DNA from 3 places in the Mesorhizobium sp. L-8-10 genome. Region 2 is predicted to be linked to each of the others. Evidence: predicted binding sites of a transcription regulator. Region 2 holds the regulator's gene; each other region holds the start of a gene.
What was found. Region 2 encodes PhoB, which activates phosphate uptake and scavenging genes when phosphate is short. Its sites were predicted from a motif close to TGTCATNNANCTGTCAT; they were not measured.

Region 1 (9,812 bases), 370 kb from region 2:
GGCGTACCCTCTTTCACCCTCTTCCATTGCGGGCGCGACAGTCGCCGGCCTCACGAGCTCAAAGTCCGGCGAGATCGCTCATCAGCCCGGCGGCGACGGAGAGCCGCGACACGGTCAGCTCGCCGCCCTCGGTCAGCGCCTGCAGCCGTTCGCGCGTGCGCGCCACCCGTTCGCCGCCGGCCTCCAGCCAGGCCGCGACGGAATCGGCCGCCTGCCCGAAGGACGATAGCGCCGAAACGGCAATGCCGCGCCGCGCCGCGCCGATCATGTCATTGGCGCGGGAGAGCGCGAGGCCGTCATAATAGTCGGATGGCTGCAGCCCCCGGGCGGCATCCTCGATGCGGGCGATACGGAATGCGTCGCTCGCGGCGAAGAAGGCCTTCGCAGACACGACGAGGTCGGCGCCGCTGTTGCGCGACACCAGCGCGATATCAGGGAGCAGTTCCGCCACGGTCAATGCGGCCAGCTGCGCGGCGAGCGGCTCCGGGGCGCCGGCCTTGAAGAAGCCGTGCCGCCGCTCGTCCAGGCGTTCCCGCATGAAGGCCGGCAGGAGGCTGTCGAGCTTCGGCTCGAGCGCCTTGCGCGCGTCGCGCAGCTCGGCGATACGGGTCTCCATCGGCGTGTCGTCCCGGTCGTTCTTCAGGAGCCACGCCGTCGCCGCCACGATCAGGCGGCCGGCCGTGGCATAGAAGTCGAGCTGTGCCTGGCCGTCGATCTTGTTGTCCAGCGCATCGATGTCGCGGTAGACGCCGGCAAGGCCGAAGCCGTCGCGCACGATGGTGAAAGCGCGCACGACGTCGGCCGCGCTGCGGCCGGTCAGGTCCTGCAGCCGGTTGACGAAGGTCGGGCCACCGCGATTGACGAGGTCGTTGGCGACCACCCGCGCGATGACCTCGCGCCGCAGCCTGTGGCCGCGGATCTCCTCGGCATATTTCTTCGCCATGCGCTCAGGGAAATAGTCGAGCAGGTCTCTGTCGAAATGCGGATCGTCCGGAAGGCCGCTGTCGACGATGTCGGAGAACAGCACGATCTTGGCATAGGCCAGAAGCACCCCGATCTCGGCGCGCGTCAGCGGCTCGCCGCGCGCCTCGCGTTCGGCAAGCGCGGCCGGCGACGGCAGTTGCTCGACGGCCCGGTCGAGCAGCCCGCGCTGCTCAAGCGCCGTCATGAAGCGCGCCTGGTGGGGCAGCTCGGCCAGGCCGCGCCTCGAGACCAGGGAGATGGCGAGCGTCTGCTGGTAGTTGTTGGCCAGCACGAGATCGGCCACTTCGCCGGTCATCTCGGCGAGCAGCTTGTTGCGGGCCGGCCGGGTGAGGGCGCCCTTGCGCATCGCGCCCGCCAGCGCGATCTTGATATTGACCTCCACGTCGGAGGAGTTCACGCCGCCCGAATTGTCGATCGCGTCGGAATTGCACGCGCCGCCCTTCAGCCCGAATTCGATGCGGGCCCGCTGCGTGACGCCGAGATTGGCGCCTTCGCCGATGACCTTGGCCTGCAGCTCGGCCGCCGTGACGCGGATCGCGTCGTTGGCGCGGTCGCCGACATCGGCGTTGGTCTCGGACGTCGCCCTGACATAGGTGCCGATGCCGCCGAACCAGAGCAGGTCCACCGGCGCCTTCAATATGGCGCTCATGATCTCCGCCGGGGTGGCCGTCGTCCTGGCGAGGCCGATCGCGGCGGCCGCGTCGGGCGACAGGGCTATCGATTTCTGGGAGCGCGAGGCAACAAGACCCCCCGGCGACAGCTTGGCCTTGTCATAGTCCTGCCAGCTCGAGCGCGGCAGATCGAACATGCGCTTGCGCTCGGCGAAGGAGGCGGCGGCGTCGGGTGCGGGGTCGATGAAGATGTCGCGGTGGTCGAAGGCGGCGATCAGCTTCGTCTGTTCCGACAAGAGCATGCCGTTGCCGAAGACGTCGCCCGACATGTCGCCGACGCCGACGACCGTAAACGGTGTCGTCTGGATGTCGCGGTCCATCTCGCGGAAATGCCGCTTGACCGCTTCCCAGGCGCCGCGGGCAGTGATGCCCATTTTCTTGTGGTCGTAGCCGGCCGAGCCGCCGCTGGCGAAGGCGTCGTCGAGCCAGAAGCCGTGCCGCTCGCTGATGGCGTTGGCGGTGTCGGAGAAGGTGGCCGTGCCCTTGTCGGCGGCGACCACGAAATAGGGGTCCTCGCCGTCGCGGCGCTCTACCTTGTCCGGCGTCACCACTCGATCGCCCTCGAGATTGTCGGTGACCGACAGGAGGCTCGAGACGAAGTTGACATAGGCCTGCTTGCCGGCCTCGAAGATCGTGTCGCGGCTGCCGCCGGCCGGCAGGCGCTTCGGGAAGAAGCCGCCCTTGGCGCCGACCGGAACGATGACGGCGTTCTTGACCTGCTGCGCCTTCACCAGGCCGAGCACTTCCGTTCGGTAGTCCTGGGCCCTGTCCGACCAACGCAACCCGCCGCGAGCCACCGGGCCGAAGCGCAGATGCACGCCTTCCACCTCGGGACCATAGACGAAGATCTCGCGCCACGGGCGCGGCTCCGGCAGGCCGGTGATCGCCTTGGAATCGAGCTTGATCGCCAGGGAGACGCCATCGGACGACATGACCGAAGCAAAGTAGTTGGTCCGCAGGGAGGATTCGATAAGGTTCAGGAAACGGCGGATGATGGTGTCGTCGTCGATACTGGGCACCGCTTCCAGTTCGTCGCGGATCTTGGCCTTGAGATGCCTGGCCGTCACCTCGCCGTCCTCGGCGGCCGGGTCGAAACGGGCGACGAAGAGCTGGTAGAGGCCGCGCGCCAATTCGGGATAGCGGTTGAGCGCCGTAGCGATGAAGTCCTGGCTCTGCGGGATGCCGGCCTGCTGGAGGTAGCGGCCATAGGCGCGCAGGACTGCGATCTCGGCGGCCCTCAGGCCGGCGGTCTGCGCCAGCGCATTGTAGCCGTCATTGTCGTTGAGGCCGCGCCAGACCGACAGGAACACTTCCTCGAACAACGCGCCGCCGTCGGCGAGATCGATGGGGCGGCCGAAGGCGTTCTCCAGTTCCATGTCGTGGACGAAGACGGTGTCGTGATCGGCGTCGCCGACCTCGAAGGTGCGCTCGCTGATCACGCGGAAGCCGATATTCTCCAGGAGCGGAACGCGCCGCGACAGGGCCACCGGCGCGCCGAAATGATAGATCTTCAGCGAGGCCTGTTCCGGTTTCTCCGCGGCATGCCGGTAGTAGTCGATGGCGATCGGGTTGTCCGGCCCGACCTCGGCGATGCGGCCGGCGTCGACCAGCGCCTCGGCTGGTGTGAAGGAGCCGCGATAGCTTTCCGGGAACCGCCTGGCGATTTCGGCAAGCTCCGTCCCGGCGCCCGACTCGGCTGCGGCCTCGCGCAGCCCGTCCTCCCAGGTGCGTACGATGTCGCGAATGCCGGCTTCCAGCGTCGTTTGCTCGACCTTCGGCGTCTTGCCGCCGGAGCGGCCGATGATGAAATGGACGCGTGCCAGCCCACCCTCCGGAAAGGCCGGGTAGTAGGCGGAGAGGCGGCCGTCGAACTTGTCCTTCAGGTAGGCGCCGACCCTTTCGCGCACGACCGAATCGTAGCGGTCGCGCGGGACGAAGACGAGCACCGAGACGAAGCGGTCGAACTGGTCGACACGGACGAGCGCGCGCACGCGCGGCCGCTCGCCCAGCGCCAGGATCGCCATGGCATGCTTGCGCAGCTTGGGCACCGCGACCTGGAACAGCTCGTCGCGCGGATAGGATTCCAGCACATTGATGAGGGCCTTGCCGGAATGGTCGTTCGGATCGAAGCCGGAACGGGCGACGACCGCCTGCGCCTTGGAACGCAGATAGGGGATCTTCATCACCGAGCGCGTGTAGGCCGTGGAGGTGAAGAGGCCGACGATGCGCAGTTCACCGGAAAGCTTGCCCTTCTTGTCGTAGGTCTTGACGCCGACATAGTCGAGATAGGCCCGGCGATGGACGACCGACTTGGCGTTGGCCTTGGTGACGATCAGCGGGTCGGGCCCGTGCAGGAACACGCGGATCTCGGGCGTCGTCGTGACCGCCTCGGTTCCGCGTCTCAGCACCAGCACGTCGGGGTCGGCGAGGATGCCGAGGCCGGGTTCGTCGGCGCGCTCCAGGGTTCCGCTCTTCTCGCCGCCCGAATATCTGAACTCGCGCATGCCGAGGAAGGTGAAATTGTCGTCTCGCAACCATTCGAGGAAGGCGATCGCCTCGCCGACATCGTCCTTGTCGAGCGGCACGGGCGCATAGCGGAATTCCGAGATGGCCTGGTCGAGGCGCGCCAGCATCGGCTTCCAGTCGGTGACCGCGGCGCGGACCTGGTCGAGGATCTTATGCAGCCTTTCGCGCAAGCCGGCCGCGTGCTGATCGGAGATCTGCCCGACATGGACATGGATGACGCTGACACGGTCCGGATCGCCCTTGGCATGGGCGGCGTCGCCGAGGATGTCGGTGATCCCGTCGCGGCCGCGCTTCACGGCAAGCACGGGGTGGACGACGAACATGGCCTCGCCGGCGCTGTCCGTCACTTCGCCCAGGATCGAATCGAACAGGAAAGGCATGTTGTCGTTGACGACGGTGATGACTGTCACCGGCCGGTCCTGGCGCTCCACCTCCCGGCCGTTGTCGACGGCGACGACACTGGAGCCCTTGCGATGCCTGGCGACCGCCTGCCAGGCGAGCGCGGCAGCCTTATCGAGGTCGGCCGGCGCATAGGCCGCCACATCCTCGGCCGCTGCGCGGTCGAGCAGATATTCGGCCAGCTTCCCGGCCGCTCCCCCACGCTTGTCGGAGGCGGACGCCCCCTTGACCACAGCCTTGGATTTCTGGCTGGCAACCATGGCGTCTCTGTCCCTCTCGCCGCATGCTTTTGGACTATCGTAGCAGATGATGCCGGTTTTACGACCCATCGCGGTGAAAATGCGGAACCTCGATGAAGTGCAGATGACGGGGCAAGACCCGCGATGCGCAAATAAGAAGGGCGGCACGAGGCCGCCCTTTTTATTTGCCTGTCTGCCCTGCTTATTCGCGGTTGCCCAGGAATTGCAGCAGGAAGGTGAACAGGTTGATGAAGTCGAGATAGAGCGTCAGCGCGCCCATGATGGCCTTGCGGCCGGCGACCAGAACGTCGTCGCCCTCGAAGTACATCTCCTTGATCTTCTGCGTGTCGTAGGCGGTGAGGCCGGCGAAGACCAGCACGCCGATCGCCGAGATGGCGAACTGCAGGGCCGACGACTGCAGGAAGATGTTGACCAGCATCGCTATGATCAGGCCGAACACGCCCATGATCAGGAACGAGCCCATCGCGGTGAGGTCACGACGCGTCGTGTAGCCGTAGAGCGAGAGCGCGCCGAAGGCGGCGGCGGTCACGAAGAAGGTCTGAGTGATGCTCTGCGCCGTGAAGACCAGGAAAATGGACGACAGCGAGAGGCCCACGAGCGCGGCGTAGACCCAGAACGCCGTCTGCGCGGCCGCTACGCTCATCGTCTGGACCCTGAAGGCCAGGAAGAAGACGGCGGCGAGCGGGGCCAGCATGACGACCCAACGCAGCGGCGAACCGTAGATGGCGGCGCCGAAGGCAGTCAGCATCTTGCCGTTGCCGAGCGTGGCGACAGCCGAAGCCGGATCATTGGTCGTGGCCAGCATGATCGTGCCGAGGGCGGCGACGCCGGTGATGACAAGGCCAAGCGCCATAAGGTTGTAGACCTTGAGCATATAGGCGCGCAGGCCTTCGTCGATGGCAGCGTCGGCGCGGCTGCCGGCCGCGACGCGTGCCTGATAGTTACGAAGGTCAGCCATGGATTTCCTCTGTTGCTACTGTCCCGTCGGGTGTCGGACCTACGATCGCCCAGGCGCCGCTGGCGGGACTCCAGCATGCCTCAGCGAAATATGATGCGTCTTCCGGGCAAGGACAAGACCCGTTACGGCCCGCAAACGTCCGTTACCCGACAATAGCCTAACTTTTTCATACGTCCAGACGGGTGTGCACTCGCGAGTCTATCCGTTGCGCCCCGGGGGGTGATACCTCCGGGCAGACATGGGCCACGCAGCCGCGTGCTCCACCGGTCGATCCTGTCACCTGTGGTACAAGGCCTCGGCGGCCGATGCGGGCCTATCGTCCGAGACCCGTCAGGAAGGCCGTCAGATTGTCCGAGAGCGCGTCGCAGAGGTAACCGCCCTCCTGGACGACGACCGTCGGCAGCCCGAGGCCACCGATCGCCTCGGCGATACGGCCGAAGCCCGGCGTCGTCACCGAAAGGCCGCCGAAAGGATCGCCTTCGAAGGCGTCGAGGCCGAGCGCCACGACCAGCGCCTCCGGGGCGAAAGCGCGGATGCGGCGGAGGGCCGTGTCGAGCGCGGCCAGGAAGTCGCCGTCGCCAGATTTTCGTGGCAGCGGAAGATTGAGGTTATAGCCGAGCCCCGGCCCCTCGCCGCGCTCGTCCGCATGACCCCAGAAGAAAGGGTAGAAACGTATGGGGTCGGCATGGATGGAGACGGTCAGCACATCGGGCCGGGCATAGAAGATGCCCTGCGTCCCGTTGCCGTGATGCAGGTCGACATCGAGGATGGCCACGCGCGCGGCCTCGCCGCGCAGCCGCTGTGCGGCGACCGCGGAATTGTTGACGAAGCAGAAGCCGCCGGCGACGTCGGCGAAGGCGTGATGGCCGGGCGGGCGGCTGAGCGCATAGGCGGCCGCTTCGCCGGCCAGCACGGCGTCGGCCGCGCCGACCGCGCTCCAGGCGCTCCAGCAGACGCTTTCCCAGGTCTCGGCCGAGATCGGGCAGGCCGTGTCCGCCATGTGGTAGCCTGCCTGGCCGACAGCCGAAGCCGGATAGCTGCCGCCGCGCGCGATCGGATGGATGTTTGGGATGACTTCGTCCGAGGCCCCCGGAATGCGCTGCCAGCGCTGATAGATGTGCTGGAGGAAGTCGAGATATTCCGGCGTATGGACGGCCGCGATCGGCCCAAGCCCGTGGTCGCGCGGTCGCACTATCCGGCAACCGGCCGCGCGGGCGCCGGCAAGCAGCCGTTCCACCCGCTCCGGCTGCTCGGGGTTGGGCTGCGGCGCTCCGCTCGACAGGAATGCCTTGGGGTCGTGACGTTTCTGCTCGGCGGCGTAGAAGGCTTTCATCGCGGCTCCTCGATCTCGATCTGGACTCGCAGGTCGTCCTTAAAAGGCCACCCGATCCCCACCCTTCAGCGCCAGCAGGTCGCGCGCTTCCGCCGGTGTAGCGACCTCAAGCGACAACGCCTCGAGCACGGTCCTGATGCGACGTACCTGATCGGCATTGGATCGGGCAAGCTGGCCACGTCCGTCGTAGAGGCTGTCCTCGAGTCCGACCCGTACATTGCCGCCCATGGCCGCGGCCATGGTGATCATCGGCATCTGGTGCCGTCCCGCGGCGAGCACGGAGAAGCTGTAGGAATCGCCGAACAGCTTGTCGGCGATGCGCTTCATATGGGCAAGGTTCTCCGGATCGGCGCCGATGCCGCCGAGTACGCCAAAGACGAACTGGATGAAGAGAGGTCCCGACACCAGGCCCCGGTCGCGGAAATGCGCGAGCGAGTAGAGATGGCCGACGTCGTAGCACTCGAACTCGAACCGGGTCCCGCAGCCTCGGCCGAGGCGGTCGAGGATGTGCTCCATGTCGGCAAAGGTGTTCCTGAAGATGGAACTGCGTGTTGCCTCCAGGAGTTGCGGCTCCCAGTCGTGCTGCCAGGCGACCGGCTTGTCGAGCGCCGGAAACAGGGCGAAATTCATCGAGCCCATGTTGAGCGAGCACATTTCCGGCTCGGCCCGCAGCGCGGCGGCGAGCCTGTCGTCGAGCGACATTAGAGAGGAGCCGCCGGTTGAGATGTTGATCACCGCGTCCGTCGCCTGCTTGATGCGCGGCAGGAAGCGCATGAACACGTCAGGGTCGGCGGAGGGGCGCCCGTCTTGCGGGTCGCGCGCATGGAGGTGCAGGATGGAGGCGCCGGCCTCGGCCGCGGCGATCGCCTCGGCGGCAATCTGGTCGGGCGTCACGGGCAGATAGGGCGACATGGTCGGCGTATGTACCGAGCCGGTCACGGCGCAGGTGACGACAACCTTGCCGCGGGTGGTTTTTGTGGCTGCCATCTTGTTGCCTCAGCGGTTGACGGGAAGGTCGAGTTCGGCCGCCAGCGCCTCGAGCGCATCGCCCAATATGGCCGACATCTCGCCGACCTGCGCCGCGTCGATGACGAGCGGCGGCGCCAGGATGATGTTGTCGAGCTCCGCGCCGCCGCCGCGGATGCGCCGGGAATAGACGATCATGCCGCGCTCATAGGCGAGGTCGAGAAGCCGCTGGTTGGCGTTGAAGGACTTGGGCAGCGGGGCGAAGGTCTGGGGGTCGGCGACGAGGTCGGCGCCGATCAGCAGTCCCTTGCCGCGCACGCCGGCGACGAATGGGAAACGCCGGGAGAGCCCGAGCAGTTCCTGCTGGAGAAGCTCGCCCATGGCGGCGGCGTTGCCGGCGCAGTCGAGCCGTTCCATCTCGTCGAGCACAGCTAGGCCTGCGGCGCAGGACAGCGGGTTGCCCGCATAGGTGTAGCCGTGCTGGAACCCGCCCATGTCGAGCACCGGCTTGACCAGCCTGCGTGACGCCGCCATCGCCCCGAGCGGCGCGTAGCCGGAGCCGATGCCCTTGGACAGGGTGATGATGTCCGGCCGGCAGGACCAATGATCGCCGCCGAGATACCGGCCGGTGCGCGCCGCGCCGGTCATCACCTCGTCATGGATGAGCAGGATGCCGTATCTGTCGCAGATCTCGCGGATACGCGGGAAGTAGCTGTCGGGTGGGACAAGTGCGGCCGTCGCGGCGCCGCCGATCGGCTCCATGATGAAGGCAAGCACGCTTTCGGGGCCCTCGGAAAGGATCTTCTCCTCCAGCATGTCGGCGTAACGCAGGCCGCGCTGCTCCATGCTGAGGTTGTCGCGATCCCGATAGGCCGCCGGCGCAGGCACACTCGGCATGTCGCGGATCTGCGGGGCGAAGCTCTCCGTCAGGGCCAGGTCGCCGGTGACCGCCAGCGCGCCGATGGTGCCGCCGTGATAGGAGGGGAAGCGCGCAATCACCTTCCAGCGCTTCGGCTGGTTGGTGGCGACAGCCCATTGGCGCGCCAGCTTGATCGCCGATTCCACTGCCTCCGAGCCGCCGGACACGAAAAAGATCCGGTCGAGGTCGCCGGGCATTCTTGCGGCCAGGCGCCGTGCCAACTCCTCGGCGGCTTCGTTCTCGAAATGCAGCCGGTATGCGAAGGTGACGCGGTCCATCTGCCGCTTCATCGCGTCGAGCACGTTCCTGTTGCCGTGCCCGAGATTGACGACCATGGCGCCGCTCGAACCGTCGATCATGCGGCGGCCGCGCTGGTCCCACAGATAGATGCCTTCGGCGCGGTCGACGAGCGGCCGGCGAAGCCTGGTCACGTAGAAGAGATGCGAGGCCGGACGCTCCGGCTCGGCGGCATAGGCAAAGGGTAGGCTGGCGGCCTGGGACATTGGACGGGCCCTATCGGTCGGTTGGCTGGAGGTAGCGGTCGAGGACGTTGGCGGTGACACGCTCGACCATCGCGTCGCCGCGCATGAGAGCGGCGACCCATTCGCAGCTTCCGGCGTGAAACACCTCGCCCTTGCCGCGCGGAAAATTGACGATCATGCCGCAGCCGCGCTTGACCCGGTCGACGGCGTCATCGCCATCATTGCCGATCAGCGTCCCGGCGACGAATTTGGCGTCCGCATCCGACAGGAACTGGTCGTCGGCGGGAATGTCGGCGCTCTCCTCCTTCAGCGAC
Region 2 (9,812 bases):
GACGATCCGCAAGGTGGTGCTGCCGGCCGCGCTTCCCGGCATCGTCTCGGCCATGCTGCTCGCCGTAAGCCGTGCGATCGGCGAGACGATGATCGTGGTCATGGCCGCCGGTCTTGCTGCCAATCTCACCATCAATCCGCTCGAAGCCGTCACGACCGTCACGGTGCAGATCGTCACGCTCCTGGTCGGCGACCAGGAATTCGACAGCGCCAAGACGCTTGCCGCTTTCGCGCTCGGCCTTGTGCTGTTCTGCATCACGCTTGCCCTCAACATCGTCGCCCTCCGCGTCGTCCAAAAGTACCGAGAGCAATATGACTGATACGACCGTTTTACCCGGCGCCGTCGCCCGTCCGACCAGCATCCACACCGACGATGCGGCGAAGGCTCGTCTGAAGAGGCGTTACGCCACCGAGCAGCGCTTCAAGTGGATGGGCGCCGGCGCGGTAGGGCTCGCGGCTTTCTTTCTCGTCCTGCTTCTGTCGACGATCGTCATCCAGGCGCTCCCGGCGCTGCGGATGAACTATCTCGTCCTGCCGCTGGATCTGTCGGCGGCCAAGGTCGACCCTGCCAAGCTCGGCGAGGTCAACTACGACGGCATCATCCATGATGCGCTCGAAGCCAAGATCCCCGACGCGACAAGCCGCCAGGACCGCAGGCTGATGCGGGGCCTGGCCTCGACCGGCGCCGGAGTATTCCTGCGCCAGGACATTGCCGCCGATCCGTCGATGCTTGGCAAGACCGTCGACTTCGCCGTGCCGCTCGACGATTTCGCCGATCTCTATCTCAAGGGCCTGCTCGCCGCGAAGGGCAGCATCGACCCCTTGGCGGGTGACGTCACCCCGTCGGCCGACAGCGGCGACATCGACCTGGCGTTTTCGAGCGATGCCATCCTGTCGATCGCCCGCAGCGCCGGAGCGACCGAAGGAGAAGGCAACACGCTTCGACTGACCAGCGGCGCGTCGTCGCTGCTCGTCGGGCTCAATGGCGGCACTGTGAAGCTCGAGAGCCTCGCCAAGGGCGCGGCCGGCGGCGCCACCGCCAAGGGCCTGGTTCTGCGCAAGCTTTCCAGTACGGCGCCTGCGTCGAACGGCGCAGCGTCGCTTCGTGTCATCGACATGCCCGAAAGCTCCCGCAAGATCTCGGACAAGGAGATCGTCTGGCTCGACGCGCTGAAGGCCGAGAACCTCGTCGAAAGCCGGTTCAACTCCGTCTTCTTCTTCACCGGAGCCAGCCGCGAGCCTGAGCTTGCCGGCGTCTGGGGCGCGATCGTCGGCTCGTTTCTCACCATGGTGGTGACTCTGGCGATCTCGTTCCCGATCGGCGTCGCCGCGGCGATCTATCTGGAAGAATTCGCGCCGAAGAACCGCTGGACGCATTTCATCGAGGTCAACATCAACAATCTCGCCGCCGTGCCGTCGATCGTCTACGGTCTGCTCGGCCTCGCCGTGTTCCTGAATTTCTTCGGCCTCCCGCGTTCGGCGCCGCTGGTCGGCGGCATGGTGCTGGCTCTGATGACGCTGCCGATCATCATCATCGCCTCGCGCGCCTCGATCCGCGCCGTGCCACCGTCGATCCGCGAGGCGGCGCTCGGCATCGGCGCCTCCAAGGTCCAGACGGTTTTCCACCATGTGCTGCCGCTGGCGATGCCCGGCATCATGACCGGGACGATCCTCGGCATGGCGCATGCGCTCGGCGAGACAGCACCGCTCCTGATGATCGGCATGGTCGCTTTCATCGTCGACATCCCGGGCGGCTTCACCGATCCGGCGACGATCCTGCCCGTGCAGATCTTCATGTGGGCCGATTTCCCCGAGCCGGGTTTCCAGCAAAAAACCTCAGCCGCGATCCTGATCCTGCTGGGCTTCCTGGTTATCATGAACGCAGTGGCCGTGATCCTGCGCAAACGCTTCGAACGCCGCTGGTAAGGGAGTAGTGAGATGAACATCTTGACCGAGGCAGCCGTGGAAAAGAAGCTGACGCAGGGTGCCGATGCGCCCGCCGTGAAGATGAAGGGCGACAAGGTTTCCGTCCACTACGGCGAGAAACGGGCGCTCTTCGACGTGGATCTCGACATCCGCCGCAATGAGGTGACCGCTCTGATCGGGCCGTCGGGCTGCGGCAAGTCGACCTTCCTGCGCTGCCTCAACCGCATGAACGACACTATCCCCATCGCCCGCGTCAGCGGCAAAATCACGCTCGACGACGAGGATATCTACGATCCCAGGATCGACGTCGTCGAACTGCGGGCGCGGGTGGGCATGGTGTTCCAGAAGCCCAATCCGTTTCCGAAGTCGATCTACGAGAACGTCGCCTACGGACCGCGCATCCATGGTCTCGCCAAGAACAAGGCCGACCTCGACGGCATTGTCGAGCGGAGCCTGCAGAAGGCTGCGATCTGGAACGAGGTCAAGGACCGGCTCGGCGAGCCCGGAACCGGCCTTTCCGGCGGCCAGCAGCAGCGTCTGTGCATCGCGCGCGCCATAGCGGTGTCGCCCGAGGTGATCCTCATGGACGAGCCGTGCTCGGCGCTCGATCCGATCGCCACCGCCAAGGTGGAAGAGCTGATCGACGAACTGCGCGAGAACTATACGATCGTCATCGTCACGCACTCGATGCAGCAGGCCGCCCGCGTCTCGCAGCGCACGGCCATGTTCCATCTCGGCTATCTGGTCGAGGAGGGCCCCACCGACAAGATGTTCACCAACCCCGACGACAAGCGCACACAAGACTACATCACCGGCCGCTTCGGGTAAGCGGCGGGCGGAAGGACAACGAGGACAGGATCATGGGTGAACATACCGTCACGTCTTTCGACGACGAACTCGATCATGTCGACCGGCTGATCCGCGACATGGGGGACCTTGCGGGGTCGATGGTGCAGGGCTCCACCAGGGCGCTGCTCAACTCCGACACGGCGCTGGCACAGCGTGTGATCTCCGACGACGCCGTGATGGACGCAAAGCAGCGTGAGCTCGACGATCGTGCCATCACGCTGATCGCCAAGCGCCAGCCCATGGCGCAGGACCTCCGTGCGGTGGTCGGCGCGATCCGCATGGCCGCCGACCTTGAACGCATCGGCGATCTCGCCAAGAACATCGCCAAGCGGGTGGGCGCAGTCGGCCAGAGCGTCGCGCCGCGCGGCCTGTCGCATTCGATCGAGGCGATGTCGGGCATGGTGTTGGGTCAGGTCAACGGTGTCGTCGACCACTATGTCGCCGACGACGCCCAGGCCTTGATGAAGCTGCGGGCAGACGACGAGAAGATCGACGTCCAGTACACTGCCGTGTTCCGCGAGCTCCTCACCTATATGATGGAAGATCCGCGCAACATCACGGCCTGCACGCATCTCCTGTTCTGCGCCAAGAACCTCGAGCGCATCGGCGACCATGTCACCAATATCGCCGAGAACGCCTATTTCGTCATGACGGGAGAGCAGCTTCCGGTGCAGCGGCCGAAACACGACGAAACCTCGACGACAGTCGCCGAATGAGAAAGGCTTGACCGCAAGAATACCGAGGAGATCCGACCCGCATGATTGCCCCCAAGATCATGGTCGTGGAAGACGAGGAGCCGCTATGCGTGCTCCTGCGCTACAACCTGGAAGCCGAAGGCTATCAGGTCGAGGTCATCAATCGCGGCGATGAAGCCGAGCTCCGGCTGCAGGAAAACGTACCCGACCTTCTGGTCCTCGACTGGATGATCCCCGCCGTGTCGGGCATCGAGCTCTGCCGGCGATTGAGGATGCGTCCGGAGACCGAGCGGTTGCCGATCATCATGCTGACGGCGCGCGGCGAGGAGAGCGACCGGGTGCGTGGCCTTTCGACCGGGGCCGACGACTATCTGGTGAAGCCGTTCTCGACGCCGGAATTCGTCGCCCGGGTTCGTGCTTTGCTGCGCAGGGCCAAGCCCGAAGTGCTGTCGACGGTGCTCAAGGTTGGCGACATCGTGCTCGACCGCGAAGCGCACCGGGTCTATCGCAAGAAGAGCGAGATCAAGCTCGGCCCGACCGAGTTCCGCCTGCTCGAGTTCATGATGCAGCATCCCGGGCGCGTCTTCTCGCGCAGCCAGTTGCTCGACAATGTCTGGGGCGAAACGATCTATATCGACGAGCGCACCGTCGACGTGCATGTCGGCCGCCTGCGCAAAGCGGTCAATACGGCCCGCATGCCCGATGTGATCCGCACCATCCGCGGCGCCGGCTACGCCATCAACGAGGCGTGACGTCCCCGCTGGAGCAATTCCAGCAAGAGTGCGCAGCGGTCTTGCGTCCGGAATTGCGTGACAACAATGAGTCAGGGCGTCTCGGCTTTTCGAAGAAAGGCGGAAATGCTGCTCCAGCGCGGGCCGGCGATTGCCGTCGGGCCCGCGTCAGGGCGCCCCACCGGCCGGGCGTGACACCGAACGCCTTCTTGAACTGACGGTTCAGGTGGCTCTGGTCGGCAAAGCCGGTCCTGGCCGCGATATCGGCCAGGTTCTCTCCAGCCTGGATGAGGGCGGTTGCCCGCGCCAGCCGCCGCATCAGCAGGTAGCGGTGCGGGCTGGTCCCGAAAAAGGCGCGGAACTGCCGCGCCAGACTGAACCGGTCGAGTCCGGTCACGCCCTCCAGCGCGTCGGAGCGCACGACACGGTCGAGATTGGCTTCCAGATAGTCGCGTGCCATCTCCAGCCGGGGGACATCGAGGGTGATCCTGGAAGGGGCGGGTCCATCGGCATGGCGCGACAGGCCGTCCGCCAACTCGGTGACGAGTTGGACGACGGCCAATTCGTCGAGTTCGCCCTCGATATCGGAGAGGCAGGGCAGCAGCGTCTCGCGCAGCCGCCGATCGGTGACGACGGGGTCGCGGACGAAAGGCAGCGGGGCACAGCTCGCTGCCAGGCTTCGCCGCAACAGGGCGGGCTCGAGATAGAGTATGCGATAGTGAAGTCCGGCATCGGTCGCGGCGCCGCCGTCATGCATCTCGTCGGGATGCAGCACGATCACCTGGCCCGGCAGGCTGTTTCGGACCTCGCCCCGGTAGCGGAATGTCTGAACGCCGTGCAAGGTCACGCCGATCGCATAGGTGTCGTGGCGATGAGGCTCGAAGGCGTTGCCGAAGAACTTGGCGTCGATGCGCTCCAGGCCGGGGAAGGGCGGTGCCGGCACGATGCCGCCCTCGTCGGTGCGCCCGCACAAACGTTCAAGACCGGATTGTTCGTTCCAGCCTAGATCGGGAGACATCTTGCCATCTTCCCAGCGGTGATACGATCCATGTTCCAGACCAAAGTCGCCATCGTCCTGCGCAGTGACCTTGCCGTGTGGCAGAAGCTGAACGTCACGGCCTTCCTCACCACCGGCCTTTCCTTCCGAGCTCCCGAGATGATCGGCGACGAATATGTGGATCGCGATGGCAATCGCTACAACCCCATGTCCGTCCAGCCGGTTATCGTTCTGTCCGCCGATGCGGCGACCATGAGCCAGATCCACCGTCGTTCGCTGGAGCGGGGGATCACGACCTCCCTCTATGTCGACGCAATGTTCGCCACCGGCCACGATGCCGCCAACCGCGCCGTCTTTGCAACTTTCGGGCCCGACGATGCCAAGGTGGCAGGCATTGCCCTTCGCGCCGACAAGAAGATCGTCGACAAGATCACCAAGGGCGCAAGCATGCACGCCTAAGCCAGGCCGTTGCCTCGAATCCGCTCAAGTGCGCGGCAGCACCCGGAACATGGCGACGATGATGTTGCCGGCGCCAGGCACTGAGACCGGCACGATGAAACATAAAAGACTGCCGATGACATCATTGGGTTACAGTTCCGTTTTATGGTTCCGGCGATCTAAGCAGATGGAGCAGCACGATGCATCAGCGCGAGCCCACGCTCGACGAACTGCTCAACGAGCCGATCATTCGGCAGGTCATGATCGCCGACGGCCATGAGCCGGACGACATCCGCCTCCTCATGCGCAAGGTTGGCGGCGGCCTGGACCGCAGGGCTTCAGGTCAAGCGAAGCTGGCGGCGGGCATCATGCAGAGCCGCGGCGTTTCAGGTGGCGCGGGCGGTTGTTGCGGGGCCGGAGCCTGAAGGTCGTTCCTATGGCAACGGTCGATGATAGCGACCGTTGAACCGCGTGGCCGCGCCCGCTTGGAGGGCCGCGCCAGCGATCGAGGTCAGGTGGATGCTGAGCATCCGCCGGGGATTGATGCGTGAGCGCCCAACCGGATGCGTCGACATCCAGTGCCGTTGGTATCAGTTCTCCGGTGGATACCAGTATCATCTCCTTCTCAGGCCTTTGTGACCAACGGTCTCGGCTTCGTTCGGCCCGAGCTGTGCATGATTCGATTGTCCGGGCCGATTGGTGCTACAATGCATTGCCGACTGCGCGGCTGGCGGTGTCCGGGACCATGACCAAAGTAACCGCTCTACCTGACCAGACGGATATCGAGGTGGGCGCCGACGAGACCTTGCTCGAGGCGGCTCTCAGGTCGGGTGTGCCGTTTGCCCACGCGTGCGGCGGCCGCGCGAAATGCTCGACCTGCCGTGTATGGGTTCTCGATGGCCTCGAGGCTTGTCCGCACCGAAATGCAAATGAGACTTCGATGGCGGACCGCTTGAGACTGGCGGACGAGGTTCGGCTGGCCTGTCAGCTCAGGCCGCAAGGCGAGCTTCGCGTCCGGCGCCTGGTGCTGGACGAAACCGATCTGATGATGACCAGCCAGCTTTGCGATTCCGCTGCGACGCGATCCGGCGAGTCGAAACGTGTTGCGATCTTCTTCAGCGACATCGTCGGATTCACGTCGCTGTCGGAGCGGCTTTCGCCTTATGACGTGATGTATCTGCTCAATCGCTACTTCGCGCAGGTCGGCGAGATTATCGAGCAGAATGACGGTTTCATCGACAACTTCATCGGTGATGGACTGATGGCGATATTCGGTGTCGACGACCAGCCCGACGCCCCGCTTCGCGCCGTGAATGCGGCGCTTCAGACCCTTGCGACGGTCGATCGTTTGAAGCCGTTCTTTGCCTCGATGTATGGCATCGATTTCGATATTCGCATCGGCCTCAACTATGGCGAAGCCGTCATCGGCACACTGGGTTTCGTCGGACACGAACGCCTGACGGCAATCGGTGACGTCGTGAACCTGGCCAGCCGTGTCGAAGCCGCAAACAAGGATGCCGGTACACGACTGCTGATATCCGAGGCGCTTCACGACCAGATCGCCGACAAGGTCGAGGTCGCCGACTATGTCAGGGTACGCCTTCGGGGTACCGGCGAGCGCACGAGCCTGTTCGAAGTCATCGGGCTGAAGCCCGAAATCGACGCCGAGCTGAACGCCAGGCATCCCCGCGAGACCGTCCGTCATGCCGGCAGGAGGTGGGTTCGCGCATTCGCTGAAGACGAGCTTCAGCCGCACGAACGCCGGATTCTCACCTTTGAGGATTTCGACATTGTCGTCGTTCGCGGACCTGACACGTACTGCGCCTTCAACAATGCCTGCCCGCATCTTCATCTGCCGCTGTACGAACGCCGAAATGCCGCTGAGGTCGAAACGCTGAATCTCCCACACACCGGGAGCACGATCACCAGCGATCTGGGCCTGGTTTGCCGTTGGCATCAGAGCTGTTTTGATCTGCTTACGGGCGAAGTGAGGAACTGGGCCAAGTTGCAGCCGGATGGTACTTCGCCCGGCTTTGAATTCGTGGGCGACATTTCGAAAAACCGCACCAGTTTGACCGTCTACCCTTGCCGAACACAGGACGGCTATGTGTGGATCGGGCTCGAGTGACAGCGACGGTCGGATATTTCCGTCGGCGTATTCGGCCAATATTCTGAAGATTGAGACTTCCGAAAGTTGAGAATTTGGCAAAGAACTTTTGATGTTGTGAACGACAAAGCAATTGTCCGCCTTCTCGCGAAGCACGCAGGATGGCTTCAAAAAGATGACTAGGCGCTCGAGCCTTTAGAAGGGACGATGGTTTGGTGCGCAACTTTAAGCGCCACGAATGTCCATCGTCTGCTCCTCACTGATCGCTCAACCCTCCGGCGGATACCAGTATTTTGCCGCCTTGGCGCCGCGTCCGACAATGACGAAATTGTTGGCGAAGACGCGGTAGGGCGGGCTCCACTCGCCGTCCGGCCATTTGACGCGGATCTCGGCGCGCTCCGCAGTGCCGACGCCGACATGCAGGAAGCCGGCATGGCCCGATGCATGGCCACCGCCGACCTGCACGCTGCGCGTCACCGTGCGCGTGCCGTATTTGACATAGACGAGCGCGCCGACCGCATTCTGGTTGGCGCCGGGTTGCTGCAACTCGATCTCGACGAAATTGCCCATCGGCCGTGACCCGTCGCCGGTGACGGCACCGCAGTTCCTGAACAGGCTCGCCTTCTGGCCGCGATTGACGACGAGCAGATCGAGCATGCCGTCCATGTTGAAGTCCTCCACGATCGCGCCGCGTCCCTTGGTCGGCAGCGCGATGCCGGCGATGTCGCCGCCCTCGGCAAAACCGCCGTCCCATTGGCCGACGAGGAGGTTGTCGGGGTCGAAGGCGGCGAAATCGGGCATCTGCTCGACATTGCCCTTGGCAACGTAGAGGTCCAGCAGGCCGTCATTGTTGAAGTCGGCGAATTCGGAGTGCCAGCCGGTCGAAGGCTTCAGGTCGCCGCCGGCATAGGGACGATGCGCGGTTGCGCCCTTCTCGAAGGCCACGTCGCTATAGATCGGCCGGTCCTCCTCGGCCTCGTCGTCGAGCTTCTGCAGCTTGGTGTCGCCCATCGAGGTCAGCGCATATTCCGGATAGCCGTCGCCTTCGAGGTCGCCTTCGGCGATACCCATGCCCCAGATGGTCAAATGCTGCCATCCGTCGGCGCGGCCATAGAGCCTCGGCGGCGCGCCGGGCTCCACCTTCCAGAGCTGCTCCTCGCCGCCGCGGTAATATTGCCGGTCGTTGGTGATGCGCAGCGAAGGAATGCCGGAACGGTTCCAGTCCGTGAACAGCATGGACAGCGCGCAGTGACCCGGCGACAGCCTTGTGACCTGCGAATAGTCTGGCTTCTCGCCGGGCTGCGGCCGGAACAGACCATTGTCCTCGCAGGTACCCCATGGCGAGCCGGGTGCGGTGCGGTCGACATAGTTGCCGAAGGCGAGCGTCGGATGTCTCTGGCCCTCTTCCCAGGTCGCGGCGAAGGCGGTCGTCCAGGCTTTGCCGCCGTCGAAGGAGAACTGCCGGTTGGCCTTCTCGAAGCTGCAGTCGGCTCCGCCGCGCAATATGATGTCCTCGCCGAGCCTCAGCAGCACGAGATCGCGATGGCCGTCGCCGTCGATGTCGAGCGCATAGGCGCCGAGCACCTTCTCCAGATCGCGCGGTTCCAGGCGGAGCGGCTCCTCCCTGAACTTCAGCACGCCGCCGGCCGCGCTCTCATTGACGTAGAGCGTCGAGCGTCCCTTGCCCCCGGCCAGGAAGACGTCGGGCCTGCGGTCACCGTTGCAGTCGAGCGCGGCGCCGCCGCCGCCCACGAAGAACTCCCAGGGGCCGCCATAGTCGTGGTCGATCCCGGCGGCGAGCGCCTCCTCATGCATCCTGGGAACATCGTTGACCGGCTTGCGTGCCTCGCCGTCGGCGCTCCTCGATGTGGCGGTGGAAAGGAGGATCGCTGCAAGGCAAGCGATGAAGCGGGTCATTTCGTCGCCTCGTCGGGTTCGATCACCAGCGTCTTGAGGAAGGCTATGATGTCGTCGCGCTCCGCGTCGGAAAGGGCGACATAGCGGTCGCGCGCCTCGCGTCCCTCGCCACCATGCGCCCGAATGACCGCGTCGAGCGTGGCGAGATCGTTG
Region 3 (9,812 bases), 2.1 Mb from region 2:
CGCGGGCCCTGGCGACACGGTCGGGCCAGGCCTGGAGCAGAAGCGTTCCGGCGGAAGAGGGTTGCTGAGGTCGCGACCCGCCGCCGGCCTGCCGTGTCAGCCTTTCGACGAGCTGGCGCGCGGCGACGGCGCGCGGCGATTTCTCCGTACGGAACCGCGCGAGCCGCCGCTCCAGATCGGCGCCGTCGCCGCCGAGGCCGCGTTCGGTAAGCAGAACGGCCAGCGTCGCGGCCTCCTGCGCCTCGCCCGAACGGGCCGCTTCGGCCACCATATGCGAGAGCCTCACTGGCAGCGCCAGCCGGCGCATCGCTTCCCCGCCGGGTGTCAGCCGTCCTGTCGGATCGATGGCGTGAAGGGCGAGGAGCAAGGCTCGCGCCTCGGCCAAAGCGGGGGCCGGCGGCGGGTCGAGGAAAGCGAGGCTCGTGGGATCGGCGACGCCGAAGGCGGCGCAGTCGAGGAGCAGTCCGGAAAGGTCGGCTTCGAGGATCTCGGGCGGCGTGAAGGCGGGCAGCGCGGCGGTCTGCTCGGCCCGCCACAGCCGGATCGCGACGCCGGGCTGGGTCCTGCCGGCGCGGCCGGCCCGCTGGAGCGCCGACGCCTGGCTGACGCGCACCGTCTCGAGCCGGGTCAGGCCGGTCGCCGGCTCGTATCGCGGCAGGCGCGATAATCCGGAATCGATGACCACGCGCACCCCGTCGATGGTGATCGAGGTTTCGGCGATCGAGGTCGCCAGCACCACCTTGCGGCGGCCTTCGGGCGCGGGGCGGATCGCTGCATCCTGCGCCTTGCTGTCGAGCTGGCCGTAAAGCGGCACCACGTCGACGTGCTCGGGCAGCCTGCCGGCCAGCCGCTCGGCAGTCCGTTCGATTTCGCGCTGGCCCGGCAGGAAGGCGAGCAGGCTGCCGGGCTCGGCTGCCAGGGCCTCGCGGATTGCCTTCGCCATGGCGTCTTCGATCGCGACGCCAGCGGGGCGCTCGTCGTGGCGCAACTCGACGGGGAAGGAGCGGCCCTCGCTTTCGATGACCGGCGCATCGCCGACGAGCTGCGCCACGCGCGCTCCGTCGAGTGTCGCCGACATGACGACAAGGCGCAGATCCGGTCGCAACGCCCCCTGGACGTCGAGCGCCAGCGCCAGGCCGAAGTCGCCGTCGAGCGAGCGTTCGTGGAACTCGTCGAAGATGATCGCCGCGATACCGGAGAGCTCGGGGTCGTCGAGGATCATGCGCGACAGGACGCCTTCGGTGACGATCACGACCCGTGTCGCCTTCGAGATGCGGTTCTCCATGCGCATCGCGTAGCCCACAGTCTGGCCGGGCTCCTCCCCGAGCAGTGACGCCATGCGCCGCGCAGCCGCGCGCGCCGCGAGCCGTCGCGGTTCGAGAAGCAGGATGCGTCCGTCGCCGCGCCATGCTGCATCCAGCAGAGCGAGCGGAACCAGCGTCGTCTTGCCGGCGCCGGGCGGTGCGACCAGCACCGCGTTAGGGCCGTCCCGGAGCGCTTGCTGCAGTGCCGGCAGCACGGACGTGACGGGGAGTTCCGGCAGCCGGATCATGGCTGGTCCCCGATGCGCACGATCGAGCCGCCGGCGGCCATCGCATCGGCCTGGTCATGGGTCACGAGCACCACGGGAAGCCTCGCCTCCCTGGCCTTGGTGAAGACCAGCTCGCGCATCTGCTGGCGCAGCTCCTGGTCGAGCTTCGAGAACGGCTCGTCGAGCAGCAGCAGGCGCGGAGAGGAGACGAGCACGCGTGCCAGCGCCACGCGGGCCTTCTGTCCGCCCGACAGCGTGTCGGGGTCACGCTCGCCGAGGCCAGCGAGGCCGACGCCGGCCAGAGTCTCCTCGGCCAGCGCCAGGCGGTTCTGCCTGCCTTTAAGGCCGGGCGCCATGGCGAAGGCCACGTTGCCGGCGACTGTCATGTGTGGAAACAGAAGCGGGTCCTGGAAGAGCAGGCCGGCGTGACGATCCTCGGCGGGCAGCGCGCTTAGCTCGATGTCGTCGACGAACACCTTGCCGCTCGCCGAGAAGGCCGGGTCCAGAAAGCCCCCGATATAAGCGAGCAGCGTCGACTTGCCTGAGCCGGATGGCCCCATGACCGTCAGCACGGCGCCGGGCGCGACATGGCCGGCGACCGAAAGCAGGGTGCGCCCGTCGAGCCGTATCGACACATGATCGAGGAAAAGGCCTGATTTCGTCATTCTTCCCGGGGGCTCAGACGCGCAGCGCGCGACGGCGCCGGAATATCAATGCCGGCACGGCCGTGGCAACCAGAAAGCCCAGCGCCGGCAGCATCATCTGGAAGAAGGCGTAGACGCCGATGACGCGGCGATTGCCGCCCGAGGCGAGGGCGACCGCTTCGGTGGTGATCGTTTCCAGCCGGCCGGCGCCGATCAGCACAGTCGGCAGGTACTGGCCGACCGAGACGGCGAAGCCGACCGCCGCAGCCGTCAGCACGGCCGGCAGGAGCATCGGCAGGCGGACGTGGAAGAGCGTGGTCCGCCGCGATTTGCCGAGACCGGCGGCGACCGCGTCGTAGCGCCGGTCATAGGCCCGCCACGGATCGGACAGCGACAGGAAGACATAGGGCAGGACAAAGATCAGATGCGCGAAGACGAGTGCCGAGAGGCCGGCCACGGCGCCGGAAAACGCGAAGAGAAGCTGCAAGCCGAAGAGGAAGGCGACCTGCGGGACGATCAGCGGCAGATAGATGAGGACGAGGGCCAGGCGGCCGCCGGTGCGGCCGGTCTCGAGCTTGCGCACGAGGCATAGAATCGCAAGCAGCACTGCGGTAAGCGTCGCGGCAAATGCGACGAGCAAGGTCGTCGCCAGCGGCGCGGCGATGCGGGGCAGGGATTTCGCCCAGCCCGCCATGGTGAAGCTCTCGGGCAATGCGTCGGGAAATTGCCAGAGGCCGGCGACGGACCAGAGGCATAGCACGGCCAGCCCGCCCGATATCACCACTGCCGGAACGAGCATGGCGAACAGCGCCACCCGGCACAGCCAGGCGTCGTGCCGAAGCCTGAGGCCGGCGAGAGCCGCACGGTCACGGATCGCCGCGCCAAGCCGTTCCAGTCCGACCCATGCGAGAAGTGCGGTCCCCGTGACTGCGAGTTGCAGAACCGCGCCAGCCGATGCGACGAAACGCATGTCCAGATCCGGATCGTTCATCCAGCCGAGGAGCCGCACCGCGAGCGGCGGGGGCGCGGTCGGTCCGAGGATCGCCGCCACGTCGACCACCGACGTAGCGAAGGCGATGACCGCGAAGACGGCGAGCCGCATCTGCCGGTAGAGCGAAGGCCAGAGCCCGAACAGGAAGCCGGCGATGCGCCCGTAGCCGAGCGTGCCCGCGAGCGCTCGGGTCCTGGCGACGTCGAGTTGGGGCAGGGCGGCGAGTGCGATGAGGAGCAGGAACGGAATCTCCTTCACCGCCAGCCCGGCCATCATCGAAAGGCCGAAGGGGTCGTTGACGACAAGAAGGTCGGGCGGTCTCGACCATCCCGTCAGTTCCGGCGAGATCAGACGGGAGATCATGCCTGACGGCGCAATGAGGAAGGCGAGGCCGAAGGCCGCCGCGGCGTGCGGAACGGACAGCAGCGGCGAGATCAGGTGCCGAACCCTTGCGAAGGCGCGGGTTCCGGCCCAGGCCGCGACGAAGAGCATGACGACCAGAACCGATATTGCCGTCGTGACGAGGCCCGAGGCCAGAGAGAGCGCGACCGATGTGAGAATACCAGGCGCGGCGAAGAGCCTTGCCGCATGGTCTGATGTCAGGCGCGTCCCTCCGAGCGACGGCAGATAGCCCAGCGCGGGAAGCAGCGTGCCGGCGAGCCCGGCCAGGATCGGACCCGCCAGGAGCGCGATCGCCAGCGGCGGACCGAGGCGGGTCAGCATGGCAAAGCAGGTGGACGTGCTTTCATCTCGCGTCGCGCCGTGCCGTTGCTGTTAATCGTCTGAGGTGGACAGGAGGCTGAGCGCCAGCTTTCCCAACTATGGCCAAGCGGCTAGTTCTCGACGCCATAACGCCGCTTCCATTCCTCGTCGATGCGCTCCATCCAGCTCGGATGCGGCTCGTCCAGCGCCGGGCCGAGCCGGTCGGGCGGCAAGGTTGCGACGCCCAGATCCAGAGCCGCGAAACGCGCCCGGTCCCCGGCGCCGAGTTTCGACATGGCAAGCACGGTCGGATCGCCCCAGCCCTTCGGGTCCTGCTTGCGGGCCTGGGCCTCGGGCGACAGCAGGAAGTCGGCCACGACGAGCGCGCCCGCCTTGGCGGCGGCGTTGTAGGGTATGGTCACGAAATGCGTGTTGGCGAGCGTGCCGGCCGGGAAGGCGAAGGAGCGCGCGGTATCGGGCAGTTCGCCTGACGCGATCGCGTTCGAGGCTTCCGATGGATTGAAGGCGAAGATGATGTCCACCTCGCCGTCGGCCAGTAGCTGCTTCATCGCCGGATAGTTCTGCGGAAAGGCTCTTCCGGAACGCCAGAGAACGGGGTTCAGCGCGTCGAGATAGGAAAAGAGCGGGGCCGTCACCGCGGCGAAACGGGCTTCATCGACCGGCTTTGTCAAGGCCGAGCGGTCGGTGACCACCTCGGAAAGCACCTGTTTCAGGAAGGACGTGCCGGTGAAATCCGGCGGCTGCGGATAGGTGAAGCGGCCGGGGTGTTGCCTGACCCATTCCAGCAGGGCCTTTGCCGATGTCGGCATCGTCTCGGGTGCCGTCCTTGCCGTGTCGTGGAAGAAGACCAGCTTGGCCATGCCCCACGGGCTTTCGAGGCCCTCCACCGGTATTGTGAAGTCGGTGCGGATGGTCGGCTTGCCCTCGACGTCGACATATTTCCAGTTGGGCAGCTTCTCGGCCCAGCCCGGTGACATCAAGAGCCCCTGCCGCTTCATCGAGGCGAAGTTCTCGCCATTGATCCAGATGAGATCGACCGTGCCGCCTTCGTTCCTGCCGGCCGCCTTCTCTGCCACCACCTTGGCGACCGCATTGGCGGTGTCGTCGAGCTTCACCTGGACGAGCTTCACATCATAGCGGCGCGCCACCTCGTCGGCAGCCCATTCGATATAGGCGTTGACGTTCTCGGCTCCACCCCAGGCATTGAAATAGACGGTCTCGCCCCTGGCCTCGGCAAGCACTTTGTCCCATTGCGCCGGATCGGGATCGCCCGCAAAGGCGCGCAGCGTCACGGTGGCCAGGGCGGCGGCGCAAAGCAGCAGTCTTTTCAAGGATGGACCTCCGGCGATTTCAGCCCGGATTGAGCATGGCGCCCCGAGGCCGGTCAATCAAACCTGGCCGGCCGTCGCCTCAATTCGATGTGAGGTGCGTCCTTCGAGGCTCGCTTCGCGAGCACCTCAGGATGAGGAAGGTTGGCGCTTCGCACCTATCCTGAGGCGAAGGGCAATACGCCCCTCGTCATGAGGTGAAGGGCGCTACGTCTTTCTTCGTGAGCTGAAGCGCACCACGATCCTCATCCCGAGGATGAGGAAGGTTGGCGCTACGCACCTATCCTGAGATGAAGGACAATACGCCCGTCGTGAGGTGAAGGGCGCCACGTCTCTCTTCGTGAGCTGAAGCGCACTACGATCCTCATCCTGAGGAGCGAGCGAAGCGAGCCTCGAAGGACGCACCGCGGGATCCGCGCAAGAAACGCTAGCTCTGGACCGTCAGTTCCACGCGGTCGGCGGCGAACCTTGTCTCGGCAAACTGGATCGGGCGACCGTCGGTGTCGACATTGACCGCGACCGCGACCAGCACGATCGCGCCGGGCGAGAGCTTGAGGTCGGCCAAGTCGGCCGCGTCGGCATGCCTGGCGGAGACGAGCGTCGACTTGCGGAAATAGTCGTCGACGCCGAACCGCTTGAGCGCGAGCGTGATCGAACCGGTGTCGGCAAAGGCCGCCTCGAAGCCGGCAAAACGCTTCGCGTCGAACCAGCTCGCGGCGCGCGACACCGGGCGCCCGTCGGCTTCGCTCAACGTTTCCAGGCGGATGACCGGCGCGCCTTCGGCGAGATCGAGCGCCTCGGCGACCCGAGCCTTCGCGGGCTCGGTCGCATGTGCCAGAAGGCTGCCGCGCCGGTCGCGTGCCTGGCCCTCCAGCCCGGCCGAGAAGCGTGTCCGCGCCGAGATCGGATAGGTCAGCCTCTGGCGGCGTTCGATGAAGGTCCCGCGGCCCTGCTCCGCGCGCAGCACTCCTTCCTGGACAAGCGCGGAGATCGCCGCGCGCACCGTGTGGCGGTTGACGCCGAAACGCTCCGACAGCACCAGCTCCGGCGGCAGCCGGTCGTCCTCGCCCAGCGTGCCGGCAGCGATGCCCTGCCGGATGCGGTCGGCGATCTGCCGCCACAACGCCACGCCGCTTCGCCTTTCCATGTCGGATGGTTCAGTCTTGGTCATCTTTTCCCGCCCCTGTCACGAACGCGTCATGGACGCGCGCTAGAGGTCTGTTATAATTTGTTCGGTTGTATAGAACAATAGACAAATAACCGAATTCAGCGAGGCAGGAATGAAGACGGATCGTCGGCAGGAAAAGGAAATGGAGGCGGCGCGCAAGGCGGCGATGGCCGCCCTGGCGTCGGCGCCCGGCGACATGCTGAAGCGGGTCTGGGCCGAAGCCGGCTTCGAAGTCGAGGCGCATCCCGTGCGTGGCCCCGAGACCGGCCTGGTCACCGTGCGCGGCCGGATAGGCGGCGGCGGTGCGCCCTTCAACTTCGGCGAGGCCACGGTGACCCGCGCCACGGTCAAGCTTGCTACCGGCGAGGTCGGTCATGCCTATGCTCTCGGCCGCGACAAGGAGAAGGCGCTGATGTCGGCGATTGCCGATGCGTTGTGGCAGGACCCCGCCCGGCGGGCCGATGTCGAAGCCAGGGTCGTCGCGCCGCTGCGCGCAGCACTTGCCGAGGCCGATGAGCGCCGTCGCGCCGAGACCGCGGCGACGAAGGTCGATTTCTTCACCATGGTACGCGGAGAGGACTGATGATCGATCAAACGGTAGACGGCGGCTTCGAGAATCCGGTCTTCGATGCGCAGACCGTATTCCGCGCCGTGATGGACGCCGTGGCGCGGCCGGGAACGGTGCGGCCTCTGCCTGGTTTCGCCCGCCCGCCTGCGCCCTTGTCGCCGGCCGCCGCCGCGGTAGCCCTCACCCTTTGCGACCACGATACGCCGGTCTGGCTGGATCCGCCGCTGCAGGCTTCCCAGGCGGTGCGGTCCTGGCTCGGCTTCCACAGCGGCGCTCCGCTCGCGGACAGGCCAACAGAAGCCCATTTCGCCATCGTTGCGAACCCTGCGGAACTGATCGCGCTGGAGAATTTCGCGCAAGGCACGCAGGAATATCCGGACCGCTCCGCGACGCTCGTCCTGCAGGTTGCAGGGCTGTCGTCCGGTCCGGGGCTGCTGCTCGAAGGGCCCGGTATCGAGACGACGGCGACAATCTCGCCTTCGCCGCTGCCGCGCCACTTCGTCGAGCAGTGGAAGCAGAACAACCAGCGTTTCCCGCGTGGCATCGACGTGGTCCTGGCGGCGCCCGATGGCATCGCCTGCCTGCCGCGCACCACGCGCATCAAGATGATGGAGGGCTGACATGTATGTTGCCGTGAAGGGCGGCGAGGCCGCCATCGAGAACGCCCACAGGCTGCTCGCCGACCGCCGCAGGGGCGACCGCTCGGTGCCGGCGCTGCGCATCGACCAGATCGTGGAACAGCTCGGCCTCGGCGTCGACCGGGTGATGAGCGAGGGCTCGCTCTATGACAAGGAGCTTGCCGCGCTCGCCGTCATCCAGGCGCGGGGCGACCTGATCGAGGCGATCTTCCTCGTCCGCGCCTATCGCACCACGCTTCCGCGCTTCGGCTATACGCGGCCGGTCGACACCGGCGGCATGTTGGTCGAGCGGCGCGTCTCCGCCACCTACAAGGACCTGCCCGGCGGCCAGCTGCTCGGGCCGACCTTCGACTATACCCACCGCCTGCTCGATCCCGGGCTGGCTGCCGGTGCGCCGGTCGACGAGGCCGAGCGGCGCGAAGCTTCCCCCGAGCGCATGCCGCGCGTTTCCGAGATTCTTGCCCATGAGGGACTGATCGAGGCCGACGGCGAGCTGCCGGAGGATCACACCACGGGCGACATCACCCGTGAGCCGCTGGAGTTCCCGATGGAGCGCGACATCCGCCTGCAGGCCCTGTCGCGCGGCGACGAGGGTTTCCTGCTGGCGCTTGGCTACTCCACCCAGCGCGGCTATGGGCGCAACCATCCCTTCGTCGGCGAAATCCGCATCGGCGAGGTCGAGCTGGAGCTCGACGTGCCCGAGCTTCCGTTCTCCGTCCCGCTCGGCCGCGTCCGGGTGACCGAATGCCAGATGGTGACCCAGTTCAAGGGCTCGGCCAAGGCGCCGCCGCAGTTCACCCGGGGTTATGGGCTGGTCTTCGGGCAATCCGAACGCAAGGCCATGGCCATGTCGCTGTGCGACCGCGCGCTGAGAGCCCGCGAGTTCGACGAGGACGTCGTGGCGCCCGCCCAGGACGAGGAGTTCGTCATCTCCCACTCCGACAACGTCCAGGCCACCGGTTTCGTCGAACATCTCAAACTGCCCCACTATGTCGACTTCCAGGCCGAGCTCGACCTCGTGCGGCGCATGCGCGCCGAACACGACGCGCGGGAACGGACCGAAACGCGGGAGGCTGCGGAATGAACATCCAGGCGACTGATATCGCGTCCTACAACTTCGCCTATCTCGACGAGCAGACGAAGCGCATGATCCGGCGGGCGATCCTCAAGGGCATAGCCATTCCGGGCTACCAGGTGCCTTTCGCGTCGCGCGAAATGCCGATGCCCTACGGCTGGGGCACCGGCGGCGTACAGGTGACCGCCTCGATCATCGGGCCCGACGACGTGCTGAAGGTCATCGACCAGGGCGCCGACGACACCACCAACGCCGTGTCCATCCGGGCCTTCTTCCGCAAGGTGGCCGACGTGGCGGTGACGACTGAAACGGCCAGGGCGACGATCATCCAGACACGCCACCGCATCCCGGAATATCCGCTCAGCGAAGGCCAGACGCTGGTCTACCAGGTCCCGATTCCCGAGCCCTTGCGCTTCCTCGAACCGCGCGAGACCGAGACGCGCAAGATGCACGCCCTCGAGGAATACGGGCTGATGCATGTGAAGCTCTACGAGGACATCGCCAGGCATGGCCGCATCGCCACGACCTATGACTATCCGGTAAAGGTCGAGGGGCGCTACGTGATGGATCCTTCGCCGACGCCGAAATTCGACAATCCCAAGATGCATATGTCGCCGGCGCTCCAGCTCTTCGGCGCCGGCCGCGAGAAGCGCATCTACGCTATTCCGCCCTTCACCGAGGTGGTCAGCCTCGACTTCGAGGACCATCCCTTCGAGATCCAGACCTTCGACCAGCCTTGCGCGCTCTGCGGTGCGAACAACGTCTATCTCGACGAAGTCATCCTCGACGACCGCGGCGGGCACATGTTCGTCTGCTCCGACACAGACCACTGCGAGAAACGGCGGGAAGAAGGGCATGTGGGGCACCTGGCGGCGGAGACACAGCGATGACGGCGGGCGTGGATCACCCCCCTCTGGCCTGCCTGATATCTCCCCTCAAGGGGGGAGATCGGCTGTGGCACCGACTACCTCATTTTTCAACGTTCTCGATTGGCGACTGCAGTTCGGCCGTCGGATCTCCCCCCTTGAGGGGGGAGATGGCCGGCAGGCCAAAGGGGGGTGACCCCGCATACAGCACGAGGCTGGAGCAATGACCGACGAACCTCTTCTGCGCGTGACGGCGCTGTCGAAATATTACGGCTCCCGC

Region 1: a site for PhoB is predicted at 4,933-4,949, ahead of JN280_RS09505 (NAD-glutamate dehydrogenase). Genes of this name have one in related genera too.
Region 3: a site for PhoB is predicted at 6,402-6,418, ahead of phnF (phosphonate metabolism transcriptional regulator PhnF). Genes of this name have one in related genera too.

The regions. Positions count from the first base shown of each region.
Region 1 is NZ_AP023263.1:2,038,597-2,048,408, forward strand. Features, by position in the region: gene JN280_RS09505 (NAD-glutamate dehydrogenase) at 59-4,840, opposite strand; gene JN280_RS09510 (Bax inhibitor-1/YccA family protein) at 5,022-5,798, opposite strand; gene JN280_RS09515 (histone deacetylase family protein) at 6,112-7,131, opposite strand; gene JN280_RS09520 (3-keto-5-aminohexanoate cleavage protein) at 7,171-8,118, opposite strand; gene JN280_RS09525 (aminotransferase family protein) at 8,128-9,519, opposite strand; gene JN280_RS09530 (N,N-dimethylformamidase beta subunit family domain-containing protein) at 9,530-9,812, opposite strand, start outside.
Region 2 is NZ_AP023263.1:2,409,142-2,418,953, forward strand. Features, by position in the region: gene pstC (phosphate ABC transporter permease subunit PstC) at 1-319, shown strand, start outside; gene pstA (phosphate ABC transporter permease PstA) at 312-1,925, shown strand; gene pstB (phosphate ABC transporter ATP-binding protein PstB) at 1,938-2,753, shown strand; gene phoU (phosphate signaling complex protein PhoU) at 2,786-3,490, shown strand; gene phoB (phosphate regulon transcriptional regulator PhoB) at 3,532-4,221, shown strand; gene JN280_RS11325 (AraC family transcriptional regulator) at 4,208-5,218, opposite strand; gene JN280_RS11330 (DUF2000 family protein) at 5,249-5,656, shown strand; gene JN280_RS11335 (hypothetical protein) at 5,836-6,060, shown strand; gene JN280_RS11340 (adenylate/guanylate cyclase domain-containing protein) at 6,381-7,763, shown strand; gene JN280_RS11345 (CRTAC1 family protein) at 8,010-9,659, opposite strand; gene JN280_RS11350 (di-heme oxidoredictase family protein) at 9,656-9,812, opposite strand, start outside.
Region 3 is NZ_AP023263.1:278,169-287,980, reverse strand. Features, by position in the region: gene hrpB (ATP-dependent helicase HrpB) at 1-1,552, opposite strand, end outside; gene JN280_RS01245 (ATP-binding cassette domain-containing protein) at 1,549-2,196, opposite strand; gene JN280_RS01240 (ABC transporter permease) at 2,210-3,889, opposite strand; gene JN280_RS01235 (ABC transporter substrate-binding protein) at 4,000-5,220, opposite strand; gene phnF (phosphonate metabolism transcriptional regulator PhnF) at 5,645-6,388, opposite strand; gene phnG (phosphonate C-P lyase system protein PhnG) at 6,498-6,968, shown strand; gene phnH (phosphonate C-P lyase system protein PhnH) at 6,968-7,573, shown strand; gene JN280_RS01215 (carbon-phosphorus lyase complex subunit PhnI) at 7,575-8,675, shown strand; gene JN280_RS01210 (alpha-D-ribose 1-methylphosphonate 5-phosphate C-P-lyase PhnJ) at 8,672-9,556, shown strand; gene phnK (phosphonate C-P lyase system protein PhnK) at 9,756-9,812, shown strand, end outside.